4 regions of the Nocardioides sp. WG-D5 genome follow, and region 2 is predicted to be linked to each of the others. Evidence: predicted binding sites of a transcription regulator. Region 2 holds the regulator's gene; each other region holds the start of a gene.
What was found. The regulator LexA, encoded in region 2, represses DNA repair genes until DNA is damaged. The targets are predictions, from matches to a motif close to TCGAACANNTGTTCGA.

Region 1: ACWZJV_RS24365 (SAV_6107 family HEPN domain-containing protein) is a predicted target of LexA. The motif match lies at 2,230-2,245, and genes of this name have one in related genera.
Region 3: recA (recombinase RecA) is a predicted target of LexA. The motif match lies at 2,155-2,170, and genes of this name have one in related genera.
Region 4: ACWZJV_RS06805 (DUF222 domain-containing protein) is a predicted target of LexA. The motif match lies at 2,814-2,829, and genes of this name have one in related genera.

Annotation. Positions count from the first base shown of each region.
Region 1 covers NZ_CM132928.1:5,034,718-5,039,322, forward strand. Annotated here, with positions in the region: gene ACWZJV_RS24350 (phytoene desaturase family protein) at 1-776, opposite strand, end outside; gene ACWZJV_RS24355 (DUF4126 domain-containing protein) at 773-1,408, opposite strand; gene ACWZJV_RS24360 (hypothetical protein) at 1,553-2,146, shown strand; gene ACWZJV_RS24365 (SAV_6107 family HEPN domain-containing protein) at 2,317-2,778, shown strand; gene ACWZJV_RS24370 (methyltransferase domain-containing protein) at 2,816-3,541, shown strand; gene dinB (DNA polymerase IV) at 3,659-4,605, shown strand, end outside.
Region 2 covers NZ_CM132928.1:3,724,055-3,728,659, forward strand. Annotated here, with positions in the region: gene ACWZJV_RS18125 (alkaline phosphatase D family protein) at 1-1,174, opposite strand, end outside; gene lexA (transcriptional repressor LexA) at 1,434-2,198, opposite strand; gene ACWZJV_RS18135 (LysM peptidoglycan-binding domain-containing protein) at 2,379-2,756, shown strand; gene ACWZJV_RS18140 (hypothetical protein) at 2,873-3,781, opposite strand; gene nrdR (transcriptional regulator NrdR) at 4,180-4,605, shown strand, end outside.
Region 3 covers NZ_CM132928.1:691,110-695,714, reverse strand. Annotated here, with positions in the region: gene ACWZJV_RS03445 (MFS transporter) at 1-8, shown strand, start outside; gene ACWZJV_RS03440 (DUF305 domain-containing protein) at 62-703, opposite strand; gene ACWZJV_RS03435 (DUF6153 family protein) at 798-1,238, opposite strand; gene ACWZJV_RS03430 (DUF4396 domain-containing protein) at 1,369-2,115, shown strand; gene recA (recombinase RecA) at 2,353-3,402, shown strand; gene ACWZJV_RS03420 (regulatory protein RecX) at 3,461-4,168, shown strand; gene ACWZJV_RS03415 (phosphoribosyltransferase) at 4,165-4,605, shown strand, end outside.
Region 4 covers NZ_CM132928.1:1,388,386-1,392,990, forward strand. Annotated here, with positions in the region: gene ACWZJV_RS06795 (aldehyde dehydrogenase (NADP(+))) at 1-1,242, opposite strand, end outside; gene kdgD (5-dehydro-4-deoxyglucarate dehydratase) at 1,292-2,206, opposite strand; gene ACWZJV_RS06805 (DUF222 domain-containing protein) at 2,890-4,152, shown strand; gene ACWZJV_RS06810 (LysR substrate-binding domain-containing protein) at 4,484-4,605, opposite strand, start outside.

The DNA of each region.
Region 1 (4,605 bases), 1.3 Mb from region 2:
GCGGCGGTGCTGACCGCGACCGCCCGGCCGTCGCGTACGACGATGTCCTCCACCCGGGTCGCGGTCTGCACCGATACCCGGCGGGTGGCCATCCGAGCGGTGAGCACCTCGGCGACCACGCCCATCCCGCCCTCGACGCGCCAGGCGCCGAACCGTTGCTCCAGGTAGGCGGTGAGCCCCGCCCAGGCAGGTACGTCACGCAGCTCCTGCCCCGCGGCGACGAACGGGTGCGCCGCGACCAGCCGGAGGCGCTCGTCCTTGAACGTCTTGCGCAGCCGCTTGTGGAGGGTCTCGCGCGACCGGAACCGCTCCGCGACCGCCGACGGCAGCGCCGAGGGCTCCCACGGCACCTCGAAGTAGTGCTGGCGCAGCACCTCCCAGTCCTCGCTGAACCGGGCCACGTAGTCGGTCCACAGCCGGCCCATGCCCGGCCCCAGCTCGTCGAAGGCCGCCAACTGGGCCCCACGGGTGCCGCCGGGCACCGCGACCGAGGTCTTGTCGGCGAAGCGGTGCTCGCGGACCACGTCCATCGGCACCAGCTCGAGCTCACGCTCCGCGGGCCGCCCGGACTTGCGGAACAGGTCGCGCATCACCGCGGGCAGCAGCGTCGAGGTCGCCGAGGCGTCCCAGGTGAACCCCTCCTCGCGCACCGGCACCAGGGCACCGCCGAGCTGTCCGGAGGCCTCGAGGAGGGTCACCGAGTGGCCGAGCTTGGCCAGCCTGGCGGCACTGGCCATCCCGGCGTACCCGCCCCCGAGGACGACGACGCTCGTCACTGGACGGGGTAGGGCAAGGTGTCGCCGCCGGAGGGCCCGTCAGGGGGTGGGGCGCCGCGTCGTCCGCGCCGGGTCAGCTTGCGCCAGCCTCCGCGAACGGCCCGGACGAGGAGGTAGACCAGCACCAGCCCGGCCACCAGCAGCACCGCGGCGACGCCCGCCGCGGCCAGCGGGTGCTCGGTCGCGAACCAGACCACACCGAGGACGAGTCCGTCCTCGGCCACGCTGACGACCGAGTTGGAGACCGGCTCGGGGGAGGTGTTGACCGCGAGCCGCTCGCTGGCCTTGATCAGATGGGACATCAGCGCCGTCGTGCCGCCCACCACGCCGCCGACGGCCTCGTTGAGCGAGTCGGCCTCACCGGCGAGCAGGACGCCGATGACCGCGCCGATGGTGGGGCGGATCACCGTGGAGATCGAGTCCCAGGTCGAGTCGATGTAGGGCACCTTGTCGGCGACGAACTCGATCGCGTACATCAGCCCCGCGGCAGCCAGCACCGGCCACGTGCCGAGCACGTCCGGGATCGCCTCGGCCCCCGTCGTACGCTGCACGACGCCGAGCACCAGCACGACCAGGTAGGCGTTGATGCCACTGGCCCACCCACTGGAGAAGGTCAGCGCTAGAGATTCCATGAGGACATCTTGGCCTACGCCGCCGACAACTCGGCCCCAGCCCGAGACCAAGAGCACGCGTTCGCGTATTTACCTACGTTGGACCCCGTACGGCAGAATGGGCTGATCAACGGAGACTGAACCCCCACGTCGCAAGGAGACCGGATGACCATGACGACACCCGACGAGAACGAAGGTGTGGTCGTGAGCGAGGGCCCGGAGGTCGCTTTCGAGGTGGCAGCGCTCGCTGCCGAGCCCGTGCCGCGCGAGATGACGTGGGCGATCCGGCTCATCATCGGCCTGATCGCCTTCAGCGCGGTCGTGGTCGTGGTGATGGTGCTGCGCTCCGACGACCTCGTGCGTGCCTGGGCGGAGGGCAACCCCTCGGCGAAGCGCATCCTGGAGACCGAGGGCCTCGAGGCCCTGATCAACCCGCCGACCGACAACCGGGTCAGCGCGCCGGCGTTCATCGCCCCCGCGATCACGCTGTTCGGGGTGATGGCGGGCATGCTCGGCGTGCTCGCGGTCTTCCTCCGCAACGGCTTCGAGTGGGCCCGGATCGTGATCACGTTCCTGGTGTTCATCTCCGCGGTCGCCAGCATCGGCGGCATCCTGACCGGCCCGCCGGTGACCATCAGCGTGCTCACCGGGATCGCGATCGTCATCGCCGCCGGGCTGCTGGCGGTCATGTGGCTGCCGGCGAACACGCGCTACATCCACCCGCCGCACCGGATCCGCGGCGCCGTCGCCGACGACTGAGCGACCCCCGGCACCACCTCGACACGCCCCGTCACCGAAACGTCTTGTGACTGTCGGTGGCGGGGTGTAGTTTGATCTCGTGTTCGAACAAATGTTCGAACAACCAGGCTCTGGCGGGCGTCGTCCTCGACCCCCGACGCCCGCCGGAGCCGTCCACTGCGGGGTCGACCTTGAGCGAGAAGGACGACCCGATGCATCTGCTCCCGGCGACGACTCACAGCTACCTCTTCCGCGCCACCGAGTCCCTCTCGGAGGCCATCGTGGCCGACGACGTGCCGAGCAGGTACGCCATGGCGCACGTCGCCGCCCTCCAGGCCGCCGCGGCGCTGATCGCCGCCCGCACCGATCCCGTCGAGGCGGCGAGCCGCGCCGGCCGCCGCCGTCCGTGGAACGCCTGGGTCCGCCTCAAGAAGGTCGCGCCCGAGCTCTCCGAGTGGGCCGACTACTTCGCCGCGGGCGCCGCCAAGCGCGCCGCCGCGGAGGCCGGCTCGATCCGGGCGGTCACCGCCGAGGAGGCCGACGACCAGGTGCGCGACGCCGACCGTTTCCTCGCCGTCGTCGAGGAGTCGCTCGGGCTGATGGCCCACACCTCCCACGTCACCCGCCTCCGTCACGACCGCCTCGTGGGCTGATTCAGGTGAGGTGGGCACAGGGCCTACGCTTGGCCCCATGGCAGCTGGCTCCGCATCAACCAGTCGTCGGGCAGGCGCCCGGACCGTCGCCGTCTGGGACGCGCTCGATCCGGTCCTGGCCTCCGGCTCGCTCGACGTCCTCGACATCGGCGGCGGCACCGGCACCTCAGCCGTACGCATCGCCGGGCTCGGTCACCGGGTCACCGTCGTCGACCCCAGCCCCGACGCGCTGGCAGCGCTCGACCGGCGCGCCCGCGAGGCCGGTGTCTCCGTCGACGCCCGCCAGGGTGACCTGGCCGCCCTCTCCGACGTCGCCGACCCCGGCGGAGCCGATCTGGTCCTCTGCCACGGCGTCCTCGAGGTCGTCCCCGATCCGGCAGCCGCACTGGCGGGGATCCGCGAGGTGCTCCGCCCCGGTGGCACCCTCAGCCTGCTGGTCGCCCAGCGCACCGCCGCGGTCCTCTCCCGAGCCCTGGCCGGCCACTTCGCGCAGGCCGTCGAGCTCCTCGACGACACCGCTCCGCAGGGCCGCTCCGGTCGCCGGTTCGCCCTCGACGAGGTCACCGGGCTGCTGGACGCGGCGGGGTTCGAGGTCACGGACGTCCGTGGCGTACGTGTGTTCGTCGATCATGTGCCGGGGTCGCTGCTCGACGTCGAGCCGGGGGCGACCAGTGCGCTGGTCGATCTCGAGCAGGCTGTCTCCACGCGGCCGGACTACCTGCCGTTCGCTTCGCAGCTGCATTTGCTCGCTTCGCTTCGCTGAGGGCTCGCTTCGCTTCGCCCACGGGCGCCGACTCGGCGCAAAGGTCCCACCTCCGCTAGCGCTCCGGCGTGACATTTGCGCCGAGTCAGCGCTGGTCCGCGTCCTCGGAGGATCGGGGTGACCTCCTCCGCTGGCGCTCCGGAGGCCACCCCGATCCTCCATGTCGACATGGACGCCTTCTTCGTCTCGGTGGCGATCAGGCACCAGCCCGAGCTGTGGGACCAGCCGGTGGTCGTCGGGGGACACGCCCGCGGCGTGGTGACCTGCGCCAACTATCCGGCCCGGGCCTACGGCGTGCGGGCGGCGATGCCCGGCTCGATGGCGAGGCGACTGTGCCCGCAGCTCGTCTCGGTCCGCCTCGACTTCGGCGAGGTCGCCGAGGTCTCCAAGCAGGTCCGGGAGATCTTCCGCCGAGCCACCCCGCTGGTGGAGGTGGTCAGCGTGGACGAGGCGTTCCTCGACGTCAGCGGGGCGACCAGGCTGTTCGGGAGCCCCGAGCAGATCGCGCAGCGGATCCGGCGCCAGATCGCCGAGGAGCTGAGCATCACCTGCTCGGTCGGTGTCGCGCCGACCCCGAGCGTGGCCAAGGTCGGCAGCCGCAAGGCGAAGCCCGACGGCGTCGTGGTCGTCCGGCCGGAGGACATCCCCGGCTTCCTCCATCCTCTCGACGTCGGTGAGCTCTACGGCGTCGGGCCGAGCACGCGCAAGCGGCTTCGCCGGCTCGGCTTCGAGACCGTCGGTGACATCGCCCGCACCCCGGTCCCGACCCTCCACCAGATCCTCGGCCCCCGCCTCGGCGGCCACCTGCACCGGCTCGCCACCGGCACCGACCGGCGCGAGCTGACCGGAAGGCTCGGCCCCGACCTGCCCGACCGCTCGACGGGCGCCCAGGAGACCTTCGGCCACGACCTGAGCGACCGCGAGGACATCGTGCGCGAGCTGCTGCGCCTCTCGGCCCGTGTCACCCGGCGGATGAGGAGGGCCGGCACGGTCGGCCGCACGGTCGCGCTGACGGTCCGGTTCACCGACTTCAAGACGATCTCGCGCTCTCGCACGCTGCCCGA
Region 2 (4,605 bases):
TGACATCGTTGACCGGGCTGATGAGGCTCTTCGGAAGAGCTCCGAAGGTGACCGGCGCGATCATGACCGGGTTGCCGACGATCTTCCAGCGGGCGTCGGTGAGCAGGCCCTCCTTGAGCCACTCCAGCTGCTCGTCGCCGGTGATCGTGCGGTCCGGGTCGTCGGCCCCGGCCAGGTCGGTGCGGGCGACCTGCTGGGAGCGGTAGGACCGCAGGTCGAGCATGCTCAGCTCGAGCAGGGTCCCGAAGCGGAGCCTCCGGTAGATCGTGTCGTGGAGGTGGTCGTCGGTCTCCACCGTGGCGGTGCCGTCGACGCGCAGCGGCATCCACTCGTCGTAGGCCTGGTTGGAGTTGGTCTTGCGGTCGATCCAGTCGTACTCGCCGGGCTCGTTGTTCTCCGCGCCCAGCAGCCAGGCGTCGTTGGCGGACTCGTGGTCGTCCCAGGTGACGATCCAGGGCAGGTGGGCGTGGGCGTCGGCGAGGTCGACGTCCCGCTTGTACTGCGCGTGCCGGATCCGGTAGTCGGCCAGGGTGTGCATCTCGTGGGCCGGCTCGTGCGAGCGGATGTCCTCGTTGGCCATGCCGTAGCCGTACTCACCGGGCGCGTACTCGTAGAGGTAGTCGCCCAGGTGGAGGATCGCGTGCAGGTCGTCGCGGGCGGCGAGGTGGCGGTAGGCGGCGAACCAGCCGGCCTGCAGGTTGGAGCAGGAGACCACCCCGAAACGTACGTTGTCCGGGGTCGCGTCCGCGGCCGGAGCGGTGCGGGTGCGGCCGACGCGGCTGGTCTGGCCGTTGTAGCTGAAGCGGTAGAAGTACCAGCTCTCGGGCGAGAGGCCGGTGACGTCGAGCTTCACCGTGTGGTCGCGGTCGGGGCCGGTCTGCTGGGAGCCCTTGGCGACGACGCGACCGAAGTCCGCGGTCGGCGAGACCTCCCAGCGGACCAGGACCTCCTCGCCCAGGCCGGATCCCGGAGTCGCCTCCGCGGTGGGTGTGACCCGGGTCCAGATGACCACGCGGTGCGGGAGCGGGTCGCCCGAGGCGACACCGTGCTGGAAGTGGTTGAGCGTGGCGCCGGCCGCCTCGGCGGGTGCCGGCAGCGCCACGGCCCCCGCTCCTGCGGCGGTGGCCAGTCCGGCGGCGATGAGGGTGCGGCGGTCGATCTGCGTCTGAGTCACGCTGTATGGAACGACGCAGCCGCCGGCCCTGTCATGGGCCGGCGGCTGGATTTCACGCAGTGTTCCCGGGGAGGGCATGTCTGGGAAAGACACGGCGGCCGCGAGCGGCGTTTCGGGCCGATCTGGCAAGGCGGCGCTGCGAAGGCATCCTGGAGGCTGTCGAGCGGCGCCAACGCCGCCAGATCGGATGCGAAACGTCGCGCAGCGGGCGTGGATTTGCCAGACATGCCCTCCGGTTCCGGGAGGTGTGAGGCAGGACTCAGAGGCTGCGCAGGACCGCGGTCACCTTGCCGAGGATCGTCGCGTGGGTGCCGTCGATCGGTTCGTACGCCGCGTTGTGCGGCAGCAGCCAGACCTTGCCGTCCTTGCGGGAGAGCGTCTTGACGGTCGCCTCGCCGTCGATCAATGCGGCCACGATCTCGCCGTTCTCGGCGGTGGGCTGCTGGCGCACGACCACGAAGTCGCCGTCGCAGATCGCCGCGTCGACCATCGAGTCACCGGAGACCGAGAGCAGGAAGAGGTCGCCGTTGCCGACCAGCTGCTTGGGCAGCGGGAAGACGTCCTCGACGCTCTGCTGGCTCGAGGTCTCCTCGGCCAGGATCGGGCCACCGGCCGCGATCCGACCGACCAGGGGAACCATGGCGGCGTCGGGATTGGGGTTGACGACGGCCTCGGCCGTGATCGCCGGCTCGGTCTCCTCGCCGGACATCGCCTTGCGGTGGGCCATCACCTCGGGCAGGAAGACCTCGAGGGCGCGGGGCCGCTTCGGGTCCTTGCGGATCAGACCACGCTGCTCCAGCGCCCGCAGCTGGTGGGCGACGCTGCTGGTGCTGGTCAGCCCGACCGCGGCGCCGATCTCACGCATGCTGGGCGGATAGCCCCGCTGCTCGATGCTGTCGCGCAGGTGAGCGAGGATGCGCTGCTGACGCGGCGTGAGCCCGGTCGCGTCCGGCGGCCCGTCGGGCAGCTCGCGGACGCGGCTCTTCGAACCGCCTGATCCGGTGCCTGTCTTCTGCGTGGTCATGTCATCACATTAGTCCCTCTGGCACCACTACATCAAACATCTGTTCGATCTCTTCGGTAGTGCGTGTCGGCGTTCGAAAATTCTTGGGGTCGCTACTTGCGTTGTTCGAACACGTGATCTACCTTCGAACATGTGCTCGATCGAACACGTGATCGAGAGACTTGTGAACTGGAGGCCGTGATGAGTGCAACCGTCTATGTGCTGCCCGTAGCCGAGCCGCCCCGGCCCGTGCGGGAGGTGCGTCGCTCGACCGTGCGGCTCACTCGGCGGGGCCGGATCGTCGTGTTCGCGTTCGCGCTCGTGGTGCTCTTCGGGATCGCGCTGATCGGGGCGCGGGTGGCCTTCGCGGTGGAGGACGGTGCCGACAAAAGCCCCGCTCCCTCCGCCCACACGATGGTCGTCGGCGATGGCGACACGCTCTGGGACATCTCGGCGGAAGCCGTCGCCGGGACCGACGCCTCGATTCGGGAGATGGAGCAGAGGATCAAGGAGCTCAACAGTCTCGAGTCCTCGATGCTCGTGTCCGGGCAGACCTTGATCATTCCGACCGCGCCGTAGAGGCGCCCACAGATGTCCGGCTGCTCCTTCGACCCTGGCAGCCGGCAACCGGGGAAAAGTGAGAGTGCTGCAGACGATGGGAAGCGTCTGCAGCACTCTCGCTGTCCTGGCGGTCGTCAGTGACGCCCGCGATAGGGCGTGTCCGGTTCGGCCGGCGGCCACGGCTTGTTGCGGGAGCTGTGGCGCGGCGGCCACTCGTCGTCCGGCTCGGCGGCCGGCGGGTCCTGGGGCTGGCGCTGGGCGGGCATCGCCTGCGTCGCCGCGGGATCCTGGGTCAGCCGAGCCCTCGAGCCGGTCTGGCCGTAGCTGGTCGGAGCCTGGTAGGCGCCCGACTGATACTGCGACGAGCCGGCCTGCTGGGTGGGGTAGCTGTCCGTGCCGTAGCCCTGCGAACCGTATGCCGGGGAGCTTGTCGGCGTGGAGGTCGGCGTCGGCGGGCTCGTGTAGTAGGGCGGAGCACTCGGCGGTGTCGGGGCCGGCGGCTGGTAGCTCGGTGCGCCGTAGGCCGACCGGCTCCCGGTGTTGCCGAAGTCCGGGGAGCTGCTCGTGTAGCCGTAGGGCGACTGCGAGCCGGTGTCGGTGTAGGCCGAGCGGCTGCCGGTGTCGCCGTACAGAGACTGGTTGCCGGTGTCGTACGGAGACTGGCTCCCGGTGTCGGAGCTGTGCCGGCCGTAGGAGCTGGTGTCCTCGTAGCCGTAGGAGCCGGTGCCGTAGTAGTCCTGCTCGGTGTAGGTCGGGTCGCCGTAGGGCTGCTCCGGGTAGTCCTGCTCCTCGACGTAGGCGTTGGAGTGGCTTCCGGTGTAGTCGTCGGCGGGCGGTGGGGTGGGGGAGCCGGTGAGGGCCCGCCAGGCCTTCCCGGCGAAGGTGAAGGTCAGGAAGAGACAGGCGACTGCGACGACGGCCGCGATGGCGAGCTTCACCCAGGCGCCGGAATCGCCTCCTCGTGCGTCGGCCCCGAAACCGACGGCGATCCACACGAGCACTCCCCAGATGACGAGGAATGCCAGCGTCGCGATCGCAGGCAAGATGAACGGTGGCCGGGGACCGCTTCTGGGGCGCGTGCCTCTCCGCGACCCGACGCGATTACCTCCGGAGATGTTTGTCACGGGGTCATTCTTACCCATCTGGGCCAGCCCGTCGCCGCTGAACCGGAATCTTTCGGTGTTTGACCGGCGACACGCCGGGCGCACGGGGAAACGCGGCGCTCGCTTGCATCGGCTGGGGGGCGGGCGTACGGTTACCACTACATCTAGTAGTTACACCGCTGTAGTTATCCACATCTAGTTCACATGAACGGGCGGATGACCCACAGCCCCGAGGGTGTTGTTCCACAGGGACTCACGCTCAATTCCACAGGTTCCACAGGCTCGGGCCGCCGCTGAGACGGCCTGGATCCACAAGGCTTCACGAGAGGGGCTCGACCGTGCACTGTCCGTTCTGCCGACACAGCGACACCAAGGTGCTCGACTCCCGTGTGGCCGAGGACGGCGGCCAGATCCGGCGCCGTCGGGTCTGCCAGGAATGTGGGAAGCGGTTCACGACCGTCGAGCAGATGCAGCTGATGGTGGCCAAGCGCTCCGGCGCAGCGGAGCCGTTCAGCCGCGACAAGGCGGTGCACGGCGTACGCAAGGCGTGCAAGGGGCGTCCGGTCACCGAGGACCAGCTCGCCTGCCTCGGCCAGGAGGTCGAGCAGGCGCTGCGGAGCCAGGGGTTGGCAGAGGTCCCCAGCCACGAGGTGGGGCTGGCGATCCTCGCGCCGCTGCGCGAGCTCGACGAGGTGGCCTACCTGCGCTTCGCGAGCGTCTACCGGGCCTTCGGCTCGGCCGACGACTTCGAGCGCGAGATCCAG
Region 3 (4,605 bases), 2.9 Mb from region 2:
CGGCCTGACCCGCGAGGGGCAGGGCCTGCCGCATGGGCAGGCCCCGCCCGCTGTCAGGACCTCAGCCGAGGATCTTCTCCATCGTGTCGATCTCGGTCGACTGGTTCTCGATGATGGTGCCGGCCAGGTCGACGGCAGGCTTGAACCGACCCTCGCCCTGCTCGGTCTCGGACATCTCGACCGCACCCTCGTGGTGCTCGATCATCATCTCGAGCCACATGTCCTGGAACTCGGCGTCGGAGGCGTTCTCCAGGGAGTCCATGTCCTCGGCCGACATCATCCCGGGCATGTCGGTGTCCATGCCCTCCATCGAGTCGGACATGCTGCTGTCCTCGTCGCCGTGGCCCTCGTGGCCTCCGTTGACGTGGTCGCGCATCGTCGAGGGCACCTCCTCGCCCCACTCCTGGAGCCAGGAGGACATGGTCTCGATCTCGGGGCTCTGGGCGGCCCGGATCGCGTCGGCCAGCTCCTGGACCTCGGGGTCGAGCGTGCGGTCCATGGTGAGGTCGACCATCGCCATCGCCTGGGCGTGATGCTGGATCATGTCGGTCGCGAAGGCGACGTCGGCCTTGTTGTGCTCGGTCTCCGAGAGCTCCTGCGGAGCCTTGGCCTCCTCGCTGCCGCCGCAGCCGGACAGGGTCAGGAGCACGGCCAGGCCGGCCGCGGCCCAGGTCGCGCGGATGAGGGGACGTTGCGTACGCATCTGTTGTTTTCTCCTTGTCATGTGCTGTTTGCGGGGCTCGCCGACCCACCTGCGGACCTCGGGATTCGCCGGGTCGCGGGTGGATCAGTGCCGCTCAGCACCTGATGACGGAGAACGCCCATTCCGGCGGCGGCCCGGTCGCCGCACGGGTGACGAAGGGCGCGGGCCCGGTCGCGCGGGACCGTCCGCGCGCCGGGGAGAACCACCAGGCAGGCGTACGCCGCCACAGCCCGCTCAGGAGCAGCACCCCGGCAGCGAGCAGGAACGCCGCGCACAGCACCATCGACGTGTGCTCCTCGCCGCCCGGCTGTCCGGCGTGGCCGGCGGCTCCGTGGTCGGCGTGCTCGAGGGCGTGCGTGTGCTCCACGTGGGCGGCGGGCAGGCGCAGCGCGGCATGCTCACCGTCGGTGCGGGTGCCGTGCAGACTCAGCGCATGCATGCCCAGCAGGCCGGCAACCGTGACCAGGACCGCCGCCAGCAGACCGGCGCGTACGGCCGGCCGGGTCGCCCGCTGTCGTCGTGCTGCCGTCCACACACCGCACACCCTAAGGACTCGTGTGCGGTTGGACAAAGCGGGCGTGCGGGCGGATATCGCTTGCGGGTACATACCCCCATGGGGTATGAATTGCTCCGTAGGCAGACGAACGATCGAGCAAGGGAGCGACATGAAGTCGCATGACGAGCACGTGCACGCCGGACATGAGCACTCGATGCACGAGGGCCACGAAGGTCATGAGGGTCACGGAGACCACTCCGGGCACTCGGCCCCTGACCATTCCGGGCACGGCGCCCACGGCGCCCATGGCGGGAGCGGCATCAACGCGATGGCCGCCAGCGCGACGCTGCACTGCCTCACCGGGTGCGCGATCGGCGAGATCGCCGGTCTGATGATCGGCACCGCGATCGGGCTCAGCACGGGCTGGACGATCGTCCTGGCCGTCGGCCTCGCGTTCCTCTTCGGCTACGCCCTCTCGACCCTCCCGCTGCTCAAGTCGGGCCTGGCCCTCGGCACGGCGCTCAGCGTCGTGCTCGCGGCCGACACGCTCTCGATCGCGACCATGGAGCTGGTCGACAACCTGGTCATGGCGCTCATCCCGGGGGCCATGGAGGCCGGACTGGTCAACGTCGTGTTCTGGGTCGGGATGATGATCGCGCTCACGGTCGCCTTCGTGGCCGCGTTCCCGGTCAACCGTTACCTGCTGCAGCGGGGGAAGGGGCATGCGCTGACCCACGAGTACCACGGGGCGGCCCCGGTCCGGCAGGGCTTCCGCCGCTACATCCCGGCGTTCTCGAGCGGCGCCCTCGCGGCGGCCATCTTCGCCTTCATGCTCGGCGGCCTCTCGGTCTCCATCGCCGACGAGCTCGGCGCCGACCCGGCCCCCGCCGAGCAGATGGAGATGCAGGGCCACTGAGGGTCCGGCGACCCCGACACGCCCGAACAGGTGTTCACATCGAACGCTTGTTCGGGCTAGTGTGGGTGGTAGGTGGAGCGTGGTTCGTGCTTTGCGAGGGGTCGTGAAACACCGTGCCGGAGGGTCCCGTTCAGAAACTGTCGGTGGTCCCGTCTAGCGTCTGCCTTGATGACGACGAAGACACGTGGACAAGCGGCAGGCAGGGGCAAGAAATCTGCTCCTCAGGAAGGAAAGAACATGGCGGCAGGTGATCGCGAGAAGGCATTGGATGCCGCTCTCGCCAACATCGAAAGGCAGTTCGGCAAGGGCTCGGTCATGCGACTGGGCGACGAGACCCGGGCGCCCCTCGAGGTGATCCCGACCGGCTCGATCGCGCTCGACGTGGCGCTGGGCCTGGGTGGTCTGCCTCGCGGCCGGGTCGTGGAGATCTACGGTCCGGAGTCGTCGGGTAAGACGACGGTGGCCCTCCACTCGGTCGCAAGCGCCCAGCGCGCCGGCGGCATCGTGGCCTTCATCGACGCCGAGCACGCCCTCGACCCGGAATACGCGAAGAACCTCGGCGTCGACACCGACGCCCTGCTGGTCTCCCAGCCCGACTCGGGTGAGCAGGCCCTGGAGATCGCCGACATGCTGATCCGCTCGGGCGCGCTCGACCTGATCGTCATCGACTCCGTCGCGGCGCTGGTGCCGCGGGCCGAGATCGAGGGCGAGATGGGCGACAGCCACGTCGGTCTGCAGGCGCGACTGATGAGCCAGGCGCTGCGGAAGATGACCTCGGCCCTGAACAACTCCGGCACGACGGCGATCTTCATCAACCAGCTGCGCGAGAAGATCGGCGTGATGTTCGGCTCGCCCGAGACCACGACCGGTGGTCGCGCGCTGAAGTTCTACTCCTCGGTGCGACTCGACGTGCGCCGGATCGAGACGCTCAAGGACGGCACCGACATGGTCGGCAACCGCACCCGCGTCAAGGTCGTGAAGAACAAGGTGGCTCCGCCGTTCAAGCAGGCCGAGTTCGACATCATGTACGGGAAGGGCATCTCCCGCGAGGGCGGCCTGATCGACGTCGGTGTCGAGGCGGGCCTGGTCCGCAAGGCCGGCGCTTGGTACACCTACGAGGGTGACCAGCTCGGCCAGGGCAAGGAGAACTCCCGCAACTTCCTCAAGGACAACCCCGACCTGGCCAACGAGCTGGAGAAGCGGATCCTGGAGAAGCTCGGTGTCGTTCCGACCGTCGAGGCAGAGGCCGCGCCCGCGGCCGAGCCTGCCGGTGTCGAGGACTTCTAGGTCCCTTTGATCCGTGGCTTCGTCCAAGCGTGACCGCTCGTCCACCCAGGATCCCTGGGTGGACGAGCGACCCGCGCCCGACTGGCTGGGGGACGTCTCCCTCGGTGTCGAGGCCTGGGCAGGCAAGGTCGACCCCACTCCGTCGGACGACCCGTCGGGCGCTGGATCGAGCCTGTCGAGATCACCAACACGGTCCCGCCGACGCCAGAGCCGCCCTGCGGACCCCGCGGACCCCGCGGACCCCAAGAACGATCCCGAGCCCGACCACGAGGCGATCGCCCGCAAGATCCTCCTCGACGCCCTGACGGGCCAGGCGCGCAGCCGCAAGGAGCTCGCCGACAAGCTCGAGAAGAAGGAGGTCCCGGCCGCCCTCGCGACACGGCTGCTGGACCGCTTCGAAGAGGTCGGCCTGATCGACGACGAGGCCTTCGCCAAGGCCTGGATCGCCAGCCGACAGCCCGGAAAGGGTCTGGCGCGCCGAGCCCTCGCCCAGGAGCTCCGCCGCAAGGGGATCGACGACGATGTCGCCCGTGAGGCGCTCGACGAGATCGACCCGGACGACGAGCGTGAGGCCGGCCGGCGGATGGTCCGGCGCAAGCTGCGCTCGCTCGAGCGCTTCGACGACCAGACCAAGACCCGCCGCCTGGTCGGGATGCTCGCCCGCAAGGGATACGGCGCCGGTGTGGCCTACGGCATCGTCCGCGAGGAGCTCGCCCTTGCCGATGAAGATGACCCTGGTGGTCTCGTGTCAGAATCCGATCTGTGAGTGAGCAGCAAGAGCGCGAGATCCTGACCTACGAACTCTTCGGCACCGCGGTGCGCGAGATCGCCCAGAAGGTCGTCGACAGCGGCTACGAGCCCGACATCGTGCTCTCCATCGCCCGCGGTGGCCTGGCCCTCGGGATGGGCCTGGGCTACGCCCTCGACGTGAAGAACCTGTCCGCCGTCAACGTGGAGTTCTACACCGGCGTCAACGAGCGTCTCGACGTCCCGATCATGCTGCCGCCCACTCCGGCCGCGGTCGACCTGACCGGCATGAAGGTGCTCATCGCCGACGACGTCGCCGACACCGGCAAGACCCTGGAGATCGTGCACGACTTCTGCGAGGGCCATGTCGCCGAGGCCCGCACCGCGGTGATCTTCGAGAAGCCGTGGACGGTGATCAACGCCGACTACGTCTACAAGAAGACCGACCGCTGGATC
Region 4 (4,605 bases), 2.3 Mb from region 2:
CTCGAGGGCCTCGACTACCCGGGCGGCGGCATCCTGGTCGCTGTCGGTGGCGTGGACCGTCGCGGTGAGCTGGCCCTCGAGGGAGTCCAGGCTGGGGAGGAGGTCCTCGACGGTGTCGAAGCGGACCACGACGCCGGAGGCGCCGAAGACCTCGTCGGTCACGCCGGCCAGGCGGGCGGCCTCGACGATCTGGGGAGCGGGCGCGTCCGTGTCGCCCGCGGTGCCCTCGCCGACGACGGTGACGCCGTCGGTGGCACGGAGCTTCTCGATGCCTGCCTCGTAGGCCTGGGCGATCCCGGGGGTCAGCATGGTGCCGCCGACGGCCTCGGCGGTGGCTCGGCCGGCGGCGGCGAGGAAGGCGTCGCCCGCCTCGCCCCTCGGGAGGAAGAGCAGGCCGGGGTTGGTGCAGAACTGGCCGGAGCCGAGGGTCAGGGAGCCGACGTACGCCGTGGCGAGCGCGTCGACGTCACCATCGAGGGCGCCCGGGAGGACGACGACCGGGTTGATCGAGGACATCTCGGCGTAGACCGGGATCGGCTCGGGCCGGGCGGCCGCTGCCGCGGCGATCGCGAGCCCGCCACCGCGGGAGCCGGTGAAGCCGACGGCCTTGATCCGCGGGTCGACGACCAGGGCCTGGCCGAGCTCGATGCCGCCCTTGAAGTCGGTGTCGAGGAGGAAGGAGAAGGTGCCGGCGGGCAGGCCGGCCTTCTCGACCGCGCGGGTGATCGCCTGGGCGACCAGGTAGCCGGTGAGCGGGTGCGCCGGGTGGCCCTTGACGATCACCGGGCAGCCGGCCGCGAGCGCGGATGCGGTGTCGCCGCCGGCGGTGGAGAAGGCGAGCGGGAAGTTGCTGGCGCCGAACACCGCGACCGGGCCCAGCGGGATCTGGCGCTGCCGGATGTCGGCGCGCGGGAGCGGGGTCCGGTCCGGGAGGGCCGGGTCGATGCGTACGCCGAGGTGGTCGCCGCGGCGTACGACGCCGGCGAACATCCGGAGCTGGCCGGTGGTGCGGCCGACCTCGCCGCTGATCCGGCCCTCGGGCAGATGCGACTCGGCGACGGCGGCCTCGACGATCTCGGCGCGGGCCGCCTCGATCTCGGCGGCGACGGCGTCGAGGAAGTCCGCCCGGGCCTCGGGGGACGTGGCGCGGTAGCCGGCGAAGGCCTGCGCCGCGGCGCTGGTGGCGGCGGTGACGTCGGGCTGCTCGGAGTCGGCTCCGGCGATGATCGAGCGGTAGCTCATGGTCCCTTCCTATCGGGTCTGTCTCGGTGCAGTCTCGGGGCGGTCGGCGTCAGGAGATGCGGGCGATCAGGTCGCGCAGCTCGGCGATCTCGTCCTCGCGCAGGTCGGTCAGCGGCGGCCGGACCGGGCCCGCGGGCCGGCCGATCGCGGCCAGACCGCCCTTGACGATCGACACGGCGTAGCCGGCCGTACGGTCCCGGATGTCGAGGTAGGGGATCACGAACTCGTTGAGACGACGGTAGACCTCGTCGCGGTCCTGGGCACGTACGGCATCGTAGAACTCGATCGCCCACCTCGGCGCGAAGTTGAACAGCGCCGAGGAGTAGGTGCTCACGCCGAGCTGCAGCAGCGGCAGCGCGAAGGTCTCCGCCGTCGGCAGGCCGCCGATGTAGGTGAGCCGGTCACCGACCCGGGCGTAGGTGCGGGTCATCTGCTCGATGTTGCCGACACCGTCCTTGAAGCCGATCAGCGTGGGGTTGCGGTCGGCGAGCTGCGCGACGGCCTCGTCGCGCAGCACCGCGTTGGCACGGCTGTAGACGATCACGCCGAGACCGGTCGCCTCGCAGACGCGGCTGGCATGCTCGACCAGCCCGGCCTGCCCGGCCTCGGTGAGGTAGGGCGGCATCAGCAGGATCCCGTCCGCCCCCGCGGCCTCCGCCGCCTTCGCCTGCGCCACCGCGGTGGCCGTGCTGCCCGTCGCCGGCGCCAGCACCGGAACGGCCCCCGCGACCTCGTCCACGGCGGCACGTACGACCTGGTCGGTCTCCTCCGGGTTCAGCGAGAAGCCCTCCCCCGTGCCGCCGGCCGCAAAGAGCCCTGCCACCGGGTACTCGGCCAGCCAGCTCAGGTGCTTGCGGTAGCCCTCCTCGTCGAACTGCAGATCCTCGGTGAAATGGGTGACCGGGAACGAGAGGAGCCCGCTCTTGAGCTGGGCGGCCAGGTCGGTCGGGCTGTACTCGGTCACGAGTCACGTCCTTCAGATGTTGGGTTGCTGAGGGGGAAGGTGGTGACCATCACGTTAGGAACGTTCGGTGATGCCTGTCCAAGCCCGAATTTGAATCTCTTGATGCCTTGGGGGCATTGCAGGGTGATGCCGGAGCACCGCGACGCCCTCGGTGGTCGAGCTTGTCGAGACCACCCCGTGCGTAACCGTTCCCCGGGGCTGGCGTGGCCGCCGACCCGTTCTCGCGGGTCTTCTCGATGGGCCGCGACTTTGTGTGTCACGGACCAGTGATGACCCGGTGGTCGAGCTTGTCGAGACCACCGGGTGCGTAACCGTTCCCCAGGGCTGGCGTGGGCCGCCGACCCGTTCTTGAGGGTCTTCTCGATCTGCTCCGGCGTCAAGGACGCCCTTCGGGCGCCGGCTACGCCGGCCGCCTTCGGCGGTCCTGGACTCCGGACCAGATCGAGAAAAGATTTGGCTGGCTATCGGGGCGGCGGCCCGGGTGTGGCGCAGCGAGATTCTTGTACTGGACCGGACTGCTTTGGGGGAGGGATGGTGGCCCTCCGGGCCACTTACCATCCACAGGAACGAGACCGTTCGCTGACCGCGAAAAAGCAGCCTGACCTGGACAAATAGGTGTTCAAGTGGGTGCTTTGCGAGTAGAATCAGACCCATCACAGCACACCTCTGAAGGGAGGGACGCGATGAGTCTCGGCCACGAGATCGACCACTGGGGCACCAACCCCAGCAACGCGATCGACGCCGCCCTGACCGCCATCGAAACCTCTCTCCTTGAACTGCTGGCGTCCGATCCGGCGTATTGGCAGACCGGGCAGAAGAAGGACTTACTCAAGCGACTCGAGAAGCTCCAGGCCCAGCAGGCCGCATTGAAGCTCCGGGTGCTCGCGTCGGCTGGTGACATCGCCGAGAAGACCGGTGCCAAGGACGCCTCGGGGTGGTTGCGGACCGAGCTGCTCGTCGACAAGGCCGTCGCGCGAGCCCAGGTGAAACTCGCCGCGAGTGTCGCGAAGTACGACTTGGTGAGTGCGGGCCTGGCCCAGGGCATCGTGTCGCAGGACAAGGCCCGCGTCATCACCAAGGCCCTCGACGCGATCGAGGCCGACCCGGCCGCGAGTGCCGAGGACCTGATCCTGGCCGAGAAGCTCCTGGTCGACCACGCCACCCGGCTGACCGCCAACGAGCTGAGGATCGTCGGCAAACGGATCCTCGCCGAGATCAACCCAGACCGGTTCGAGGCCGCGGAAGCCAAAGCACTGCAGCGAGAAGAGGAGCACGCCCAGCGACGCACCTTCTTCTCCTCCCGCGACAACGGCGACGGCACCATCGACATCCACGCCCGGGTCACCCGCGCCATCGGGGCCCGGTTGCGCACGATCCTGGACTCGCTGGCCCAGCCCCGAAAGCTCTCGGCCCAGGACAAGGGCATCAAGATGCCCTACGACCGGCTGCTCGGCCAGGCCTTCGCCCGCGTGATCGAGACCTACGACGTCGACCAGCTCCCCCGCCACGGTGGGCATGCGACCACGGTGTTCATCACCATGCGCGTGGAGGACCTCCGCAAGGACCTCGGCACCGCGGCCCTCGGGTTCCACGGCGACCAGATCACCGCCGCCGAAGCCCGCCGGATGGCCTGCAACGCCGACCTCATCCCCGTCGTCCTAGGCACCGACTCCGAAATCCTCGACCTGGGCCGCACCACCCGCCTAGCCCACCCCGTCCAACACCGGGCACTCCGCCTACGCGACAAGTGCTGCCAAGCCGAAGACTGCGACGCACCCGCCGCGTGGACCGAAGCCCACCACCTCAAACCCTGGTCCCAAGGCGGCAAGACCGACATGGCCAACCTGGTCTTGTTGTGTGCCAGTGACCATCGCCGCATCCACGACCCCAACTACACCTACGAGCGACTCCCGGACCGACGCATCCGATTCACCCGACGCACCTGAATGAGTCCTGCTCGTCCTTGTGAAGCCTTCGCAAGGCGTCATCGTCTAGTAAAAGCGCGAGCAGCCCCTCGCCCGACAGAATTCCCCAGCCCGGATCGCCGAGCACGTACGCAACCAATGGAATCCGCGCCAAACCCCGCCGCCGACCCGATAGCCAGCCAAATTCTCGGCGGAGCCCGGTGTCAAGGATCGCCGAAGGCGACCGGCGAAGCCGGCGGCCGCAGGCCGTCCTTGACTCCGGGAACCGGCGAGAACACCCTCCGTAACGGGTCCGCGGCCATCAGCCTCTCGAGACACTCCAGCGCCCAACCGCCCGCCGGGGCAAACCCGCCTACCGACTCACCTCGACGATCACGTCGAGAACCCGGCGTACGACCGGACTGACAGACCCCCTTGCCCAGATCGCATGCAGCTCGACCGGCCGCTCGGGGTCCTTGTCGAGCCGGGTGTCTC